DNA from 4 places in the Alcanivorax xiamenensis genome. Region 4 is predicted to be linked to each of the others. Evidence: predicted binding sites of a transcription regulator. Region 4 holds the regulator's gene; each other region holds the start of a gene.

Region 1 (4,314 bases), on a different contig from region 4:
GGAGTTCTTCCAGAGCAGCGATTATCAGCTGGCAGTGACCTGAAGCGCGATCCGTGCCCCCCCCCCGCTATCCTAAATTCTGGCGGGTCTCGGGAACATGGATTCAGCGATTGCTACAAGGCCACCGTGGAGCTTGCCCCGCAAGCGAATTACGGCGGGGCATCGCAAGAGGTACGCCAGCGGGGCTGGCTCCCACACCGGGGGCGTAGCCCTATCCGCGGGAAGCTGCCGGCACACGTTCAACCGTTGCTCAGTGCTTCCAGCAAGGCCTGCTGGGCCAGGAACGGCTCCTCGTCGGCGGCCGGCGCGGCGCGTTGATAGCTGCCGTCCGCGTTCAACAGCCAGGCCTGGGTGTTGTCGCGCAGATAGAAGTGCAATCCCTCTTCCAGTATCTGTTTCTTGAGCTTGGGATCATTGACCGGGAAGCAGGTCTCCACCCGATTGAACAGATTGCGATCCATCCAGTCGGCGCTGGCGCAGTACACCAGGTCCTCGCCCGCGTGGTGGAAATGGTAAATGCGGGTGTGTTCCAGGAAGCGGCCGATGATGGAGCGCACCCGAATGTTTTCCGACAGACCGGGGATGCCCGGCCGCAGACAACAAATCCCGCGCACGATCAGATCAATCTCCACCCCCGCCTGACTGGCCCGGTACAGCGCCTGCATGATGCGTTCCTCGGTGAGGGAGTTGAACTTGGCGATGATCCGCGCCGGTTTGCCGGCACGGGCCTGCTCGGTCTCGAACTCGATCCACTCCATCAGACTGGGGTGCAGGGTGAACGGCGCATGCTTGAGCTGCTTGAGCCGCGCCGCCTTACCCATGCCGGTGAGTTCCTGAAAGATCTTGTGCACGTCCTGGCAGATACCCGGTTCGGCGGTGAGCATCCCGTAGTCGGTGTAGAACTTGGTGGTTTTAGTATGGTAATTGCCGGTACCCAGATGAGCGTAACGCTTCATGCCGTCGCCGTCCCGGCGCAGCACCAACAGCATTTTTGAGTGGGTTTTATAGCCCACCACGCCATACACCACGATGGCGCCGGCTTCCTGCAAGCGACGGGCCCCCTCGATGTTGGACTCCTCGTCGAAGCGGGCGCGCAGCTCGACCACCGCGATCACTTCCTTGCCGTTGCGGGCGGCGGTTTCCAGATGATCCAGGATTTCCGAGTTGGTGCCGGTACGGTACAGCGTTTGTTTGATCGCCAGAACCTTGGGGTCCCGCGCCGCTTCCGCCAACAGATTGACCACCGGACTGAAACTCTCGAACGGATGGTGCAGCAGGATGTCACCCTGGTCGATGGCGTCGAAAATGCTCTCGTATTTCCTCACCGGCGCCGGTACCCGGGGAGTGAAAGGCGGATAGTGCAGACGCGGCCGGTTGACGCTGGTGAACATGCGCGCCAGGTTCACCGGGCCGTTGGCTTTGTAAGCGTCTTCCGGGCCCAGTTCGAACTGTTCCAGCAGATACTCGATCAGGTGCTGGGGGCAGTTGTCGGCCACTTCCAATCGCACTTCGTCACCGTAGCGCCGGGACAGCAGCTCCCCTTTGAGCGCGCTGGCCAGATCCTCCACGTCCTCGTCCACTTCCAGATCCGCGTTCCGGGTGACGCGGAACTGATAGCAACCGGTGGCTTTCATGCCCGGAAACAGATCGCTGACATGGGCATGGATCATGGACGAAAGAAAGATGAAGTTATCGTCGCCGTTTTCGCACACTTCGTCGGGCAGCCGGATCAGACGAGGCAGTGATCGCGGCGCCGGCACGATGGCAAGCCCGGTGGAACGGCCGAAAGCGTCCTTGCCATCCAGAGGCACGATGAAATTGAGGCTCTTGTTGACCAGGCGCGGGAAAGGGTGGGCCGGATCCAGGGCAATGGGCGTGAGCACAGGATAGACCTGGTCCCGGAAATACTTCTTCACCCACTCGGCCTGGACTTCGGTCAAATGCTCGCGGCGCAGGAAATGGACGCCTTCCGCGGCCAGTGCTGGCAGCAGGATGTCCTGCAGGATGTGATACTGGCGCTGCACCGCTTCATGGGTAATGCGCGAAATTTCCGGCAATACCTCCTGGGGAAGCATGCCATCCGGTCCCGGCGTGCCGGTGCCGGTTTCCATCTGATTACGCAATCCCGCCACCCGGATCTCGAAGAACTCGTCCATATTGGAGGAGAAAATCAACAGGAAGTTGAGGCGTTCCATCAGGGGATGGCGCTCATCCATGGCCTGTTCCAGCACCCGCAGATTGAACTGCAGCAGGCTCAGTTCACGGTTGATGTAATTGTCGGGACTGCTCAAGTCCATGGACGGCGGATTGGCGTTGGCGTTCATGATGACATCCTGGGCCTGGGAGAGGCACTTATTGGATGACATTAACGTGACAAGCGAATGACAGGAAGAGGGGGAGGCAGTTAACCGTGGATAGTGGACAGTTGACAGCGAAAAGCAAAAGACATGGAGATTGCGATGAAGCCGCTGTGGGAAGCTTGCTTGCAAGCGAATCGTTTGGGGCCGAAAGCCCTTTCGTTTGCAGGCAAGCTACAGCGGCGGTTATTCAGGAGGGCTTGTTTTGCAGCCGTTGCGCCGCGCGTTTGGCGAAGTAAGTGAGGATGCCGCTGGCGCCGGCCCGCTTGAACGCCAGCAGGGACTCCATTATGACCTTGTCCTCGTCCAGCCAGCCGTTCTGGAAGGCGGCCATGTGCATGGCGTACTCGCCGCTGACCTGATAGGCGAACACCGGCACCTTGAACTCGTCCCTGACACGCCGGATTACGTCCAGGTAGGGCATGCCGGGTTTCACCATCACCACGTCCGCGCCCTCGGCCAGATCCAGTGCGATCTCATGGAGGGCTTCGTCGGAGTTGCCCGGGTCCATCTGATAGGTGTTCTTGTCCGCCTTGCCCAGGTTGCTGGCGGAGCCCACCGCGTCCCGGAACGGACCGTAGTAGGCGGAAGCGTACTTGGCGGAGTAGGCCATGATACGGGTGTGAATGTACTGATTGTCTTCCAGGGTCTGGCGAATCTCGCCGATGCGACCGTCCATCATGTCCGACGGCGCGACAAAATCGGCGCCGGCCTCGGCATGGGAGAGCGCCTGGCGAACCAGTGCCCGCACCGTTTCCTCGTTGAGCACATACCCGTCTTCGTCGAGGATGCCGTCCTGGCCGTGGATGGTGAACGGGTCAAGGGCCACGTCGGTGATCACCGCCATTTCCGGCACCGCCGCCTTGATCGCCCGGGTGCAGCGCTGGACCAGGCCGTCCGGGTTCCAGGCTTCCGCCGCGTCCAGACTTTTGGCCTCCGCCGGAGTGGACGGGAACAGTGCCATCGCCGGAACGCCCAGGGCCGCCAGTTGCTCCGCTTCGCGGCATAACAGGTCGATGCTCATGCGCTCGATACCGGGCATCGAGGCCACCGCTTCGGTGCGGTTCTCACCTTCGATGATGAACACCGGGTAGATCAGGTCGCTGGGCGTGAGCACGGATTCGCGCATCATGCGGCGGGAGAAATCGTCTTTGCGCATGCGGCGCATGCGGGTATGCGGCCAGGGTGCACGGGGAAAGGACATAGGGCGTTACCTTACTGTGGGCGTCGTGTTTGCGAGCCTCGGCTCATCAGCCCCGATGGGGGGCTTGGTAAGCCGGCCGGTGTCAGGCCCGGGGGTGCCGCTGGCCGTGACGTGGCAATCGCGAGATGATAGCGCGATGCGCGCCGGGCAGTTTACCAATGCCGGCAAGGTTGATCCATTGAGGCAGGCTATGGGACGTTGGCGACCCCGGGGTAATCCGGGTTCCAAATACATCACGCCAGAAGGCTATCAGACCATGAACCGGGAATTGCAGACCCTGTGGAAGGAAACCCGCCCTCAGGTGACGCAGGCGGTGCAGGAAGCCGCCGCCCAGGGAGACCGTTCGGAGAACGCCGAATATATCTACGGCAAGAAGCAACTGCGCGAAATTGACCGCCGGATTCGCTTTCTCAGCAAACGCCTGGACGGCATGGTGGTGGTGGACCGGCCGCCGGAGGATACCGGCAAGGTGTTCTTTGGCGCCTGGGTGGAAGTGGAGGATGAGGACGGTGAAAACCACCGTTACCGTTTGGTTGGGCCGGATGAGGCCGACGGCGGGCGTGGCTATATCAGCGTTGATGCGCCCCTGGCCCGGGCTTTGCTTGGTAAACGGGAAGACGATGAGGCCTGGGTGAGAACCCCCACCGGGGAACGTTGTCTTTACGTCAACAAAATCTGGTATCAGTTTCCGGAAGCAGCCCCATGAAAGCGGACCGAGGTTTCTGGTTTTTCGTGCGCAAATCGCTGATCGGC
Region 2 (4,314 bases), on a different contig from region 4:
CCATTCCCGGCATCGGCAGCAGCATCGTCAAGGCGGTATTGGAAGGCGACTTCCCGGTGGTGCAAGGCGCGGTTCTGGCAATGGTGGTGACGGTCATCCTGATCAACCTGGTAACCGATCTGCTGTGCACCCTTCTCGACCCGAGGATTAACGCATCATGACCCATCTGACGCTGTCCGAAGCGGAACCCTTGCCGCACTGGGAAGAGCCGGCGCTACCGGTTCGCCTGCTGCGCTGGCTGCGCCGCGATCCGCGCGCCGCCATCAGTCTCGGCATTCTGGTGATCATTCTTGGCGCCGCTTTGCTGGCGCCGTGGATCGCGCCCTACTCGCCCACGGACCAGAACGGCGAGCTGATACTGGCCGGCCCCAGCGCCGCGCACTGGCTCGGCACCGACGACCTCGGCCGGGATGTGTTGAGCCGTCTGATCCATGGTGGCGCCAATTCCCTCTACGCGGCGCTACTGGCGGTTTCCGTGGCACTGGTGATCGGCCTGCCGCTGGGACTGATTGCCGGCTTCGCCGGCGGCTGGGTGGACACCGTCATCAGCCGCCTGATCGATACCTTCCTGTCGTTCCCGGCCATCATTCTGGCGGTGGCGGTCACCGGCGCCATGGGCATCGGTCTGACCAACGCGATGATTTCCGTGGGGCTGGTGTTCGCACCGCAGATCGCCCGGCTGATTCGCGCCCGCACCCTGGTGGTACGACAGGAACTGTACGTGGACGCGGCGCGCTGCTTCGGTGCCTCGCCGGCACGACTGCTGATCAAACACGTACTGCCGAACGCGGTTCAACCGGTGATCGTGCAGAGCACCTTGCTGCTGGCGGTGGCGTTGCTGGCCGAGGCGAGTTTGAGCTTTCTTGGCCTCGGCGTGCAGCTGCCCGAGGTGAGCTGGGGCTCGATGATCGCCCGGGGTTACCTGTACATGTCCATCGTGCCCGAGCAAATGTACGCCCCCGGGGTGCTGATCATGATCACCGCGGTGGCCTTCAACACCCTGGGCGAGTCCCTGCGCGCGGCACTTGATCCCACCACCCAGGGTCACGGGTGATGCCTTTTTATGACCGCCGCCCGCGGTCACCCGCGGGGCCATCGCTGAAGCGACGTTAAAAAGGGCGCCCGGCCATTTTTTTAGCGCCCCGCCGTCAGAGGCAGGTCGGGGCGCTCTTTGTATTGATCGAGGCCGATGAGGCCGATAAGGAGAGCAACCTGATGTCCAGCCAGACCCAAGCCGAGTTCAATCCGGTCGCGGTCCCCGGTTCCGCCTGGGCCGGAGAGACCGTGGAATACCTGCGCGGCGAGAAACCTCTGCATGAATACCTGCAACAGCACGCCGAGGAAGTGCCCGATCGCCGCGCCTACATTTATTACGGCACCGAGCTGACCTGGGGCGAGGTGGGCGACAAGGTACGCCGCCTTGCCGCCTACCTGAGCCAGCAAGGCGTTGGCGAAGGTGACCGGGTAGCGCTGTACATGCAGAACTGCCCGCAGTACATCATTGCGCACTACGCGGTTCAAAGCCTGGGCGGTATCGTGACACCGGTGAACCCGCAGTACAAAGCGGCGGAAATCGCCTACCAGTTGAGCAACGCCGAGGTTTGCGCGCTGATCGCCGCGCGCAATCTGTACCCCAATGTCGCTCAGGTTCGGGATCAGGTCCCGACCCTGAACACAGTTCTGACTCTCGCCTACGGCGACTACCTGCCGGCGGAGCCGACCCTGGAAATCCCCGGCGAACTGCTGGACGAACCGGACCAGGCGCCGGCGGACACCGTGGATCTCAGCCTGGTATTACGCGACACAGTACCGCTGACCGAATTGCCGTCCGCCGATCTTTGGAACGGTATCGGCCTGATGACGTTCACCTCCGGCACCACTGGCCGCCCCAAGGGGGCCATGCTCAGCTACGGCAGCAGCCTGTTCAAAATGGCGGCGTCGTTCCAGGCCAACCGCCTGAAGGCGGATGGCATTGGTCTGGCCATCGCGCCTCTGTGCCATATCGCCGGCATGAACATGGGCGTGTACATGCCGGTATACGCCCGGCGCACCACCGTGATCCTGGCGCGCTTCGATCCGGAAACCACCGCCAGGGCGTTGCACCAATACCGTTGTGACATGTGGTACTCCATCGCGCCGATGAACCGGGCGCTGCTGGACATGCCCAACATCCGCGACTACGACCTGAGCAGCCTGATCAATAACCCGGCCACCAGCTTCGGCATGCCGGTGACGGAAAAGCTGGCCGAGGAATGGAAGGCGCTGACCGGCTGTCAGATGCACGAAGCCTCCTATGGCCTGAGCGAAACCCACACTTCCGATACCTTCATGCCCAAGGATCGCATCAAGTGGGGCAGCTGCGGTGTGCCGGTGGCGGGCAACGAGATCCGCATTCTCGATATGGAAAACAAAGCGCCACTGGGTCCCAACCAGAGCGGAGAGATCGTGGTGCGCAATCCAGCGGTGTTCAAAGGCTACTGGAAGCGGGACGAAGCCACCGCCGAGACGCTGCGTGACGGCTGGGTGCACACCGGCGATGTCGGTTACCTGGACGAGGACGGCTATCTGTTCTTCACCGGCCGGGTAAAGGAAATGATCAAGTGTTCCGGCTACAGCGTTTTTCCGGAAGACGTGGAAGCACTGATGCAGGATCACCCGGCCATTGCCCAGAGCGCGGCCATTGGTATTCCCGATGACAAACGCGGCGAGACCGTCAAACTGTTCGTGGTGCTCAAACCCGACCACAAAGACAAGGTCAGCGAGCAGGATCTGATCGATTGGGCCAGGGAGCACATGGCGGCGTATAAATACCCACGCCACATCGCCTTTGTCGATAGCCTGCCGGCCACCCCCGCCGGCAAAGTGCTGCGCCGCTTACTGAAGGATTAAGAGCCTGTTCACGAGACCGCCGTCATGCGGCGGTCACCGTTTCGTCACACCAGTGTCATCGCCGTTCTGTACACCCCAAGGGCAACCAAAATGACAACGGGAGACGATTCATGGCGACTTGGCGACTTCTGGCCACCACTACGGTATTGGCCGCCGCCCTCAGTGCCTGTGGGGGAGACAGCGACAACAACGACAACCCGGCGCCGCCGGTAATCACCCCGGAAAGCATCAGCCTGCAACTGCTCGGCCGCTACAGCAGCGGCGAATTCGGTGTCAGCGCGGCGGAAATTCCCGCCTACCACGCCGGCACCAAGCGGGCTTTCGTGGTCAACGCCCGGAAAGGCGCGGTGGATGTATTGGATCTGAGCGACCCGGCCAACCCGGTGCACGCCGACACCCTGACCACCGAAACCATTGGCGAGGGCACCGTGGTCAACAGCGTCGCCGTGCACGGCGATCTGGTGGCGCTGGCGGTGGAGGCACCGACCAAGACCGACCAGGGCCATCTGGCGCTGTATGAGGCCGACACCCTCGAGCTGATCTCCACCACGACGGTTGGCGCTCAACCGGACATGGTGACCTTCACCCCGAACGGCCGGTACGTTCTGCTCGCCAACGAAGGCGAGCCCAGCGACGATTACAGTGTGGACCCGGAAGGCTCCATCAGTGTCGTCGATATTACCGAACCGGCCAGCCCGCAGCCCGCTATCGCGGATTTCACCGCCTTCAACGACCGCAAGGACGAGTTGTTGGCCAACGGCGTGCGCATTTTCGGCCCCGACGCGTCCGTGGCCATGGACCTGGAACCGGAATACATCGCGGTTTCCGCCGACAGCAGCAAGGCCTGGGTCACTCTGCAGGAAAATAACGCACTGGCCATCGTCGATATCGCCAGCGCCACCGTCAACGACGTGGTCGCACTGGGCGCAAAGGACCACGGTGAAGCCGGCAACGGGCTCGACGTCTCCGATGACGACGGCGCCATCAACATCACCACCTGGCCCGGCGTCAAAGGCCTGTACCTGCCGGATGCCATCGCCGCCTACCCATCCGGTGACGCCACCTATCTGGTCACCGCCAACGAGGGCGACGCCCGCGCCTGGGGCGAGGACAATGCCGCCTATTTCGGCACCGAGGACGCCGTGCCCTGCGACGGCGATGCGAGCCAGGGCTTCGTCGAGGAATGGCGCGTAAAACATCTGGTCCACGCCAACGGTTTTGATCGCCGCTGCGGCGACGATCTGCCGGCCCACCTGCGCGCCCTCGCCGTCGGCGCCCTGCTCAATCCGGAAACCTTCGCCTACTGCGGCGCCACCGCCGGCGATCCTGGCGACTGCCGCGATGATGAGAAACTCGGCCGTCTCAACATCACCTGGACCGAAGGCTATCGCACCGACGAGGCTGGCAACCCGGTGATGTTCAACG
Region 3 (4,314 bases), on a different contig from region 4:
TATAGCCAGCGCCGCCAGGGCGACGCCAGGGGCCGAAGCACGCTTACACGCAACACGCTTGCACGCTAACCCCTAAAACCGGCGGGGCGAACCAAGCGTGTTCGCGTGCTGGCGTGTAAGCGAATTCACGCCCCGAACAGTCCCTTGAAGAAATAGAAGAACAGAATCGACAACAGGGCCCCGGCGGGCAGGGTGACGATCCAGGAAGTGAAGATGGTGCTGATCACGCGCAGGTTGAGCGAGCCGATGCCGCGCGCCATGCCGACACCGAGTACCGCGCCCACCAGGGTATGGGTGGTGGAAATGGGCAGTCCGGTACCGGACGCCAGTACCACGGTGGTGGCGGCGCCCAGTTCGGCGGCGAAGCCACGGCTCGGGGTCAGCTCGGTGATCTTGGTGCCCACCGTGGCCATGACCCGGGCGCCGAGCACCGCCAGCCCGAACACGATCCCCATGGCGCCCACCAGCAAAACCCAGCCGGGAATGATCGCTTCCTTGCCAATCACGCCGCCATTGGCGAGCACACTGCTGATCGCCGCCAGCGGGCCTACTGCGTTGGCCACATCATTGGAGCCATGAGCGAAGGCCATGGCACAGGCGGTGAAGATCATCAGCACCGCGAATACCCGCTCCACCGAACTGAAACGGAAATCCTTGTCGGCTTCCGGATCCGGTTGGATGCGGCTCAGGAACAGGACCCCGAGGCCGGCCACCACCGCGCCGCCGACGATCGCCCACAGGGTGCTGGAGGCGAAGTTCATCTCCAGGCCCACATGCTTGAGGCCTTTCACCAGGGTCACCTTGGTGATCACGAAGCCCACCAGGAACATGTAGAACGGCACCACTTTCTTGGCCCGCTGGAACGGGTCGTCATGGTTGAGAACCAGTTTCTGCACGCTCTTGATCAAGGCGAAAGAGAGAAAGCCCGCCAGCAGCGGCGAGGTGACCCAACTGGCGACGATGGAACCCACCTGTCCCCAATGGACCGCGTCCATACCGACGCCGACCGCGGCGAAGCCGACAATGGCGCCGACGATGGAATGGGTGGTCGACACCGGCCAGCCCGCCCAGGAAGCCACCACCAGCCAGATGCCGGCGGCCAGTAATGCGGCGAGCATGCCGTAGATCAGATAATGAGGGGTCTGGTTGAAAACCTCGGCGTCGATGATGCCCTTGCGGATGGTGGCGGTGACCTCACCGCCGGCCAGGTAGGCCCCGGCGAACTCGAAAACGATGGCGATCAGAACCGCCTGTTTGACGGTGAGAGCCCGCGCCCCCACCGACGTGCCCATGGCGTTGGCGACGTCATTGGCGCCCACGCCCAGGGCCATCAGGAAACCGGCGCCGCCGGCAATGAGCAGCATCAGGGTGCTGTGTTCGAGCATCCACTCCATAGGGAACCTCTGCTGGTCTGCCGGACCCTAGCGGGCAAGCAACAATTGAAGATGGCCGCCGACCTTTTGGGCGCGGTCAGCCAGGTCACCGATCCAGTCGATGATCTTGTACAGGAACATCACATCCACCGGAGGCAGTTCGGATTCCAATTTGAACAGCCGGGCGCGGATCTGCACCTGCTGGTCGTCGTTGGCCCGTTCCAGGCGATCCAGTTCCTCGATGAGCTCTTCCACCAGACGGATTTCCCGGCCGCTGAAGCCGGTTTCCACCAGTTCGTCCAGTTCATTGATGGCCTTCTTGGCCTGGGCGGAAGTGTCGATGGCGCCTTGCAGATAATCGGTCATGCTATCGGCGAGGCTGGGAGGGAGCGTCATTTGCCGGCCGAGCATGAGGCCGGCGATGTCCTTGGCCTTGTTGGCCACCTTGTCCTGCACGCTGACCAGTTCCAGCAGATCGGAGCGGGGCACCGGCAAGAACAGGCTTTTGGGCAGGTTGAGGCGGAACTCTTTCTTCAGCTCGTCGGCTTGGTTTTCCAATTGGGCGATGCGCTGGCGGGCTTCGCGGGCGCGTTCCCAGTCATTGTCGCGGACCGCGGAGAAGAAATCGCCCAGGCCCAAAGCGCAATCGTGCACGGTGTCGTAATGCTTTTGCAGGGGGCGTATCGGCGATCGGCCAAAAAGGCCGGCGATGGAGCTGCCAAAGGACATAGGAACCCTGTCACGGAATCGTCACTGAAGTGGGCGCGAGTATAGTGGATAGCGGCGCTGCTGCCTATTCCATGAAATGCCGGAGCCTGTTCCGGAAAGCGCCGCTGTCTATTCCGGGGATAGGTGATAGTATTTCCTTAATTGTAAATTAGGTTTTTGGGGGTAGTAGTGATCGGGGCCACCACCGCGGCTCATTCGTCCCGGACGTTTGAGCTGGATGTTCGCTGGGTCATGCGTGAACTGCTCGAAGAGCAGCGCGTGACCCGGGAAGACTACAATGTGATTTCCACAACGCCACGGGAAAGCAGCGAGCAGGGCTGGCATCCGCTACAGGTAGTGGCGAAATACCGGCTGGCCGATCGTCAGAATGAGCACGTCTTCCTTGATATCGATGCGCTCACCGCCTGGTTGGCGGAAAAAAGCGGTCTGAGCCTGTATCACATCGATCCGCTCAAGGTGGAAGTGGACCGGGTCACCGACGTGATGAGCTACGCCTTCGCCGAACGCCATGGCATTCTGGCCCTGGAAGTGTCGGCGGAGACGGTGATGGTGGGCTGCGATCAGCCGTTCCGTCTGGATTGGCGCGAGGATCTGCAGCAGGTGCTGGGGGATCGGACCGTGCGGGTGGTGCTGGCCAATCCGGAGGCGCTGCGCCGCTATCGCATCGAATTCTACAATCTCAGCCGCTCCATCGCCGGTGCCCGTCGTTCCGGGGGGCAGGGGGGCACGGATATCGCCAACTTCGAGCAACTGCTGGAAGTTGGCCGGGGGCGGCCGGACGCCGATGATCAGCACATCGTCAATATCGTCGACTGGATCCTGCAATACGCGTTTTCCCAGCGTGCCAGCGACATTCATCTGGAGCCGCGCCGGGACACCGGCCGCATGCGGTTCCGGATCGATGGCGTTCTGCATGACGTCTATGAACTGCCCGCGCCGGTGATGGCGGCGGTGACCAGCCGCCTCAAGATCCTGTCCCGGCTCAACGTGGCGGAAAAACGCAAACCCCAGGACGGCCGGCTCAAGACCAAAAGCCCGGATGGCAATGAGGTGGAATTGCGCCTGTCCACGTTGCCCACCGCCTTCGGTGAGAAGATGGTGATGCGTATCTTTGATCCGGAGGTGCTGGTGCGCAGCTTCGCGCAAATGGGATTCAGCCAGGAGGATCATCAGGCCTGGCGGGCCATGACCGGCCACACCCACGGTATCGTCTTCGTCACCGGGCCCACTGGTTCCGGCAAAACCACCACGTTGTATTCCACGCTCAAGCAACTGGCGACCAGCGAGGTCAATGTCTGCACCATCGAGGATCCGATCGAAATGGTGGAGCCCAGTTTCAACCAGATGCAGGTGCAGGCGAATATCGACGTCGGCTTCGCCGAAGGGGTGCGGGCGATGCTGCGGCAGGATCCGGACATCATCATGATCGGGGAGATCCGTGACCTGGCCACCGCGGAAATGGCGATCCAGGCGGCGCTGACCGGTCACCTGGTGTTGTCCACCCTGCATACCAATGACGCGCCGTCGTCGATCGTGCGACTCACCGATCTCGGCGTGCCACCTTATCTGATCACCGCCGCCGTCACCGGGGTCATGGCCCAGCGGCTGGTGCGGACCCTGTGTCCGCATTGCAAGGCGCCGCAAGCGGTGGACGCGGCGTCCTGGCGGGAGCTGGTGCGGCCCTTCAAGATGACTCCGCCGGAAACCTGGTATCGGCCGGTGGGCTGTCTGGAGTGCCGGGGTACCGGCTACCTGGGGCGCATGGGGGTGTATGAGGCCATGCCGCTGGCGGCGCCGGTAAAAAGCCTGGTTAATCGTGGCGGAGACCTCGAATCACTTACCCGCGAGGCGGTGCGTGGGGGGATGAAACCCTTGCGTATCAGCGGTGCCCGGAAAGTGGCCGCCGGCTTCACCACGGTGGAAGAAGTGATGCGGGTAACGCCATCCCCGGATATGCTGTTGGGCTGACACGCATACACGCAGCACGCTAGCACGCCATGCTTGCCGACCCTGTAGCGAGACGGGGAGGGCGGATTGTTTGGGAAGGCTGTCATCGCGGGTGCGCAAACATGCTCGCTATTGTTTGCCAGCGATCTGGCTTCGGGTTTAGCGTGTTTCGTGCCAGCGTGCCAGCGTGCCAGCGTGCCAGCGTGCCAGCGTGCCAGCGTGCCAGCGTGCCAGCGTGCCAGCGTGCCAGCGTGCCAGCGTGCCA
Region 4 (4,314 bases):
TCATCCGCGACTGGCTCGGTGATCCCGGTTCCCTGACCGTCCGTCTGCGCCGCCACGGCGCTTTTCATGTGGAACACACCCGCTCCCTGGTGGCGGTCCCCGCCACTTATGAACGCGAACAATTGCACCAGAGTGGACGCCGCATCGCGCTGATCCGGGAAGTCACCCTGATGCTGCGCGGCACTCCGGTGGTGGAAGCCCGCAGCGTCCTGCCGCTGCTCAGTCTGCGCTGGGCCAACCGCAATCTGGCGCATATGGGTGGCCGTTCGCTGGGCAGTGAGTTATACCGTTATCCCGAGGCGCATCGGGATCAGGTGTGGGTCCGTCATGGCCTGTCGCCAGCCGGCCGCGGGCCCTGCTGGGGGCGCCAGACCCGTTTCGTCAAAAGGGGACGACCGTTACTGGTGGCGGAATACTTTCTGCCCGCGCTCTGGCCCCTGGTCGGAGAACAATAGGTCGGGGAACAGATAGAAGGAACAATCATGCTGGCTTTCGTGGAACACCGTTATCCGTCGCTGTGGCCCTGGATTCAGCTCATGCGTCTGGATCGACCGATCGGCAGCATGCTGCTGATGTGGCCCACGCTGTGGGCACTGTGGATCGCTGCTGACGGCACGCCGAGTCTGAAGAACATCGCCATCTTCGTGCTCGGGGTGTTCGTGATGCGAGCGGCCGGCTGCGTGATCAATGACTTCGCCGACCGTGATTTCGATGGTTCGGTGGAGCGCACCCGGGGTCGTCCGCTGGCCACCGGCGCCCTGAGCGCCAAACAGGCCCTGGGATTGTTCGTGGGCTTGCTGTTCATCGCCCTGATCCTGGTGTTATTCCTCAACCGCTTCACCTTCTGGCTGGCGTTCGGCGGGCTCGGACTGGCCATTCTTTATCCATTCACCAAGCGCTTCACCAATCTGCCCCAGGTGGTGCTGGGCGCTGCCTTCAGTTGGGCCATTCCCATGGCGTTCGGTGCCGAAACCGCCAGCGTGCCGCCGATCGCCTGGCTGCTGTTCATCATCAATCTGCTGTGGACAGTGGCCTACGATACGGAATACGCCATGTGCGACCGCGAGGACGACCTCAAGATCGGAATCAAAAGCACCGCCATTCTGTTCGGGGATCTGGACAAGGTGATCATCGGCATTCTCCAGGGCCTGGTTCTGGCCGGACTGGTGCTGGTGGGGCTGCGCCTGGGCTTCGGCCTGCCCTGGTATCTGGGCCTGCTGGGCGCCCTTGCCCTGTTCGTTCATCAGCAATGGCGTATCCGCTATCGGGAGCGCTGGCCCTGTTTTCACGCCTTTCTCAACAACCATTGGGTGGGTGCCTGCGTGTTCGTCGGCCTGTTTCTGCAATATTTGTGACCCCCGCGAGAACGCCGCCGCATGGCGCAATGCCGTAAGCGGCGGCGAAAAGGTTGGCAAATCTGTCATCAAGATGTCATAAAAAAGCCATCTAATGAGGCTCCCCACATCCGGGCGGGAAAGCGGAAGACCGAACTATGTCAAAAAATCGCATCCTCATTGTCGATGACGAGCCGGCCATCCGGGAGATGGTGTCCGTGGCTCTCGAACTGGCCGATTTCGACGTGCTCGAAGCCGAAAGCGCCCAGCAGGCCCACGAACGCATCGTTGACGAACGGCCGGACCTGGTCTTGCTGGACTGGATGCTGCCCTCGATAAGCGGTATCGAACTGGCTCGTCGCCTGAAACGGGACGACAACACCAGCGAAGTGCCAATCATCATGCTCACCGCCAAAAGTGAGGAAGATAACAAGATCCAGGGACTGGACGTGGGCGCCGACGATTACGTCACCAAGCCCTTCTCCACCCGCGAACTGATCGCGCGTATCCGGGCGGTACTGCGCCGCTCCTCCGCCGCCGCCGGTGAGAAGGAAATCGACGTCCAGGGCCTGTGTCTGGATCCGGTCAGCCATCGCATCAGCGCCCACGGCACCCCCGTGGACATGGGCCCCACCGAATACCGCCTGCTTGAGTTCTTCATGAGCCATCAGGAACGGGCCTATTCCCGAACCCAGTTGCTGGATCAGGTCTGGGGCGCCAATGTGTACGTGGAGGACCGTACCATTGATGTGCACATTCGCCGGCTGCGCAAAGCCTTGGCACCCCATGGCTTTGATGGTTTCATTCAGACCGTGCGGGGCACTGGTTATCGCTTTTCGGTAAAATCCGCCCAGGTGTCCTGATACGGCCCTGGCACGGATCGCGCCGGCTGGAACGGGCCTCTCCCTCCGCCACGGCCCAGAGAGGAAGCAACGGCCAATGAAAAGCAGTCTGGCCAAGGAAGTAAACCGCATCATTGTTCTGATCGCGCTGTCGCTGGTGGCGGCCTTGGCGGTACAGAACGTCTGGCCCCTGGTGGTGGGCCTGCTCGGCTACATCATCTGGAGCACCCGCCAGCTGTTTGCCCTCTACACCTGGCTGATCCGCGAAGAGCATACCGAACCGCCGGACAGCGTCGGGCTGTGGGGCGAGTTCTATACCCGGCTGGAACACCTGTTTCAGCAGGAGAGGCGCGCGCAGGAGAACCTGCAGGGCATCATTCTTCGCGCCCAGCAATCGGTGAATGCGCTGGAAGACGCGGTGGTGCTGATCGACAGCCATGGTTACCTGGAATACTGGAATCACGCCGCGCACCGGCTGATGGGCCTGAACGAGGAAAAGGATCTCGGCCAGCCGCTCACCAACCTGATCCGCCACCCCCGCTTCACCGAATACCTGTCCCGGGGCGATTTTCGTGAACCGCTGGAAATCCCCGGGCCGGTGGACGACAACCGTATCCTGCAATTCCGTATCACCGAGTTCGGCGTCGGTGATCAGTTGATCCTGGCCCGCGATGTCACCCGGTTGCATCACCTGGAAGAGATGCGAAAGGATTTCGTCGCCAACGTCAGCCATGAGCTGAAAACGCCGCTGACCGTACTCAAGGGCTATCTGGAAACACTGCAGGACACCGTGCCGGAAGAACAAACCCGGTTACGCCGGGCGCTGTCACAAATGGCCAACCAGTCCCAACGCATGGAAGCCCTGGTGCATGACTTGCTGCTGCTGTCGCGGCTGGAAAGCACCAATACCGACAATACTCACCAGGCGGTAACCGTGCATGGCATGCTCAAGCGCATGCGCGAGAGCGCCCTGGCACTGGCGCCGGACAAGCATCATGAGATTGTTCTGGAAGTACCGGAGACCGCCCGGCTGGTGGCCAACCCGGCGGAACTGGAAAGCGCCTTCGGCAATCTGATCACCAACGCGGTGAAGTACACGCCGGAAGGCGGCCATATCCTGATCCGCTGGTGGCAGGACGACAAAGGCGCCCATTTTTCCGTCTCCGACGACGGCATCGGTATCGACCCGAAACACATTCCGCGCCTGACCGAGCGCTTCTACCGGCCCGACAACAGCCGGGTGACACAGACCGGCGGTACCGGCCTGGGGCTGGCCATCGTCAAGCATGTGCTAATCCGTCATGGGGCAAGGCTGGAGATTCGCAGCGAACTGGGCAAGGGCAGCGTCTTTACCTGCCATTTCCCGCAGGAGCGGCTGGTGAGCAAACCCACCGCGTTGGCGCAATAGCGCCCAAGTTGAAACCGTTCGCTGCCAAGGCAGCTTCCCACAACGGGAGCTACGAAGCCGCTGTGGGAAGCTGCCTTGGCAGCGAATGCCTTATCACCTCAATAATGCGGCGGCGGCGCGTCCTGGATGCGCAGGGCGGTGAGCTCCTCGTTCAGTTCCACCACCCGCTCCACCAGACGCTGGCACACCTTTTCCAGCTCATCCAGGGAACGCTGCTGACCGCTGACAATGCGGTTCAACTCATTCACCAGATCCTCCTGGTAGGCCAGTTTGGTTTCGATATCAAGAAAACGATCGTCGCTCATCGGGGTCTCCGGTTAGGGCCTGGCGGGCCGCCATTATAGTGGTCCATCCACCGCATCCGTCAGTGCCTGTTCCGCCACCGCCAGCGGCGACTCGGCCCGCCACCCGAACTGGCCGTCCAGCATCAGATGGCTCAGTCCATGTACCAGGCCCCAGGTTCTCAGTGTGGCGCCTTCCACGCCAGCGGCCTCCTCGTCCACGCCCCGCGCCACCGCCACGGCGGAACGCAGCGCCCGGAAGGAAGCCGCGGCCACCCGTGTCAGCTCTTCATCCCCCTGATGGCTGAGCGTGGGGCCGAACATCAGGCGGAACAGCGCCGGGTGCCGCCAGGCGAAACGGAGATAGGCCAGTCCCGCTTCCCGCAGTCCCTGCCCTGGATCGGCAAGGCGCACGGCCTCCCCCTGCCCCTCCTGCAAACGCCGGAACC

Evidence for each region. Region 4 encodes PhoB, which activates phosphate uptake and scavenging genes when phosphate is short. Its sites were predicted from a motif close to TGTCATANNNNTGTCANA; they were not measured.
Region 1: the regulator PhoB is predicted to act here: its motif matches at 2,370-2,387, upstream of ppk1 (polyphosphate kinase 1).
Region 2: the regulator PhoB is predicted to act here: its motif matches at 2,932-2,949, upstream of A6D6_RS12595 (choice-of-anchor I family protein).
Region 3: the regulator PhoB is predicted to act here: its motif matches at 2,111-2,128, upstream of A6D6_RS14530 (TIGR00153 family protein).

The regions. Positions count from the first base shown of each region.
Region 1 is NZ_AQPF01000015.1:30,796-35,109, forward strand. It holds gene ppx (exopolyphosphatase) at 1-43, shown strand, start outside; gene ppk1 (polyphosphate kinase 1) at 240-2,324, opposite strand; gene hemB (porphobilinogen synthase) at 2,548-3,561, opposite strand; gene greB (transcription elongation factor GreB) at 3,752-4,267, shown strand; gene A6D6_RS11125 (DUF502 domain-containing protein) at 4,264-4,314, shown strand, end outside.
Region 2 is NZ_AQPF01000019.1:51,243-55,556, forward strand. It holds gene A6D6_RS12580 (ABC transporter permease) at 1-161, shown strand, start outside; gene A6D6_RS12585 (ABC transporter permease) at 158-1,054, shown strand; gene A6D6_RS12590 (class I adenylate-forming enzyme family protein) at 1,216-2,889, shown strand; gene A6D6_RS12595 (choice-of-anchor I family protein) at 3,000-4,314, shown strand, end outside.
Region 3 is NZ_AQPF01000026.1:38,742-43,055, reverse strand. It holds gene A6D6_RS14535 (inorganic phosphate transporter) at 126-1,394, opposite strand; gene A6D6_RS14530 (TIGR00153 family protein) at 1,422-2,102, opposite strand; gene tfpB (type IV pilus assembly ATPase TfpB) at 2,271-4,070, shown strand; gene A6D6_RS14520 (hypothetical protein) at 4,209-4,314, opposite strand, start outside.
Region 4 is NZ_AQPF01000001.1:272,052-276,365, reverse strand. It holds gene A6D6_RS01240 (chorismate--pyruvate lyase family protein) at 1-455, shown strand, start outside; gene ubiA (4-hydroxybenzoate octaprenyltransferase) at 483-1,355, shown strand; gene phoB (phosphate regulon transcriptional regulator PhoB) at 1,493-2,197, shown strand; gene phoR (phosphate regulon sensor histidine kinase PhoR) at 2,274-3,584, shown strand; gene A6D6_RS01220 (SlyX family protein) at 3,683-3,889, opposite strand; gene A6D6_RS01215 (TetR/AcrR family transcriptional regulator) at 3,923-4,314, opposite strand, start outside.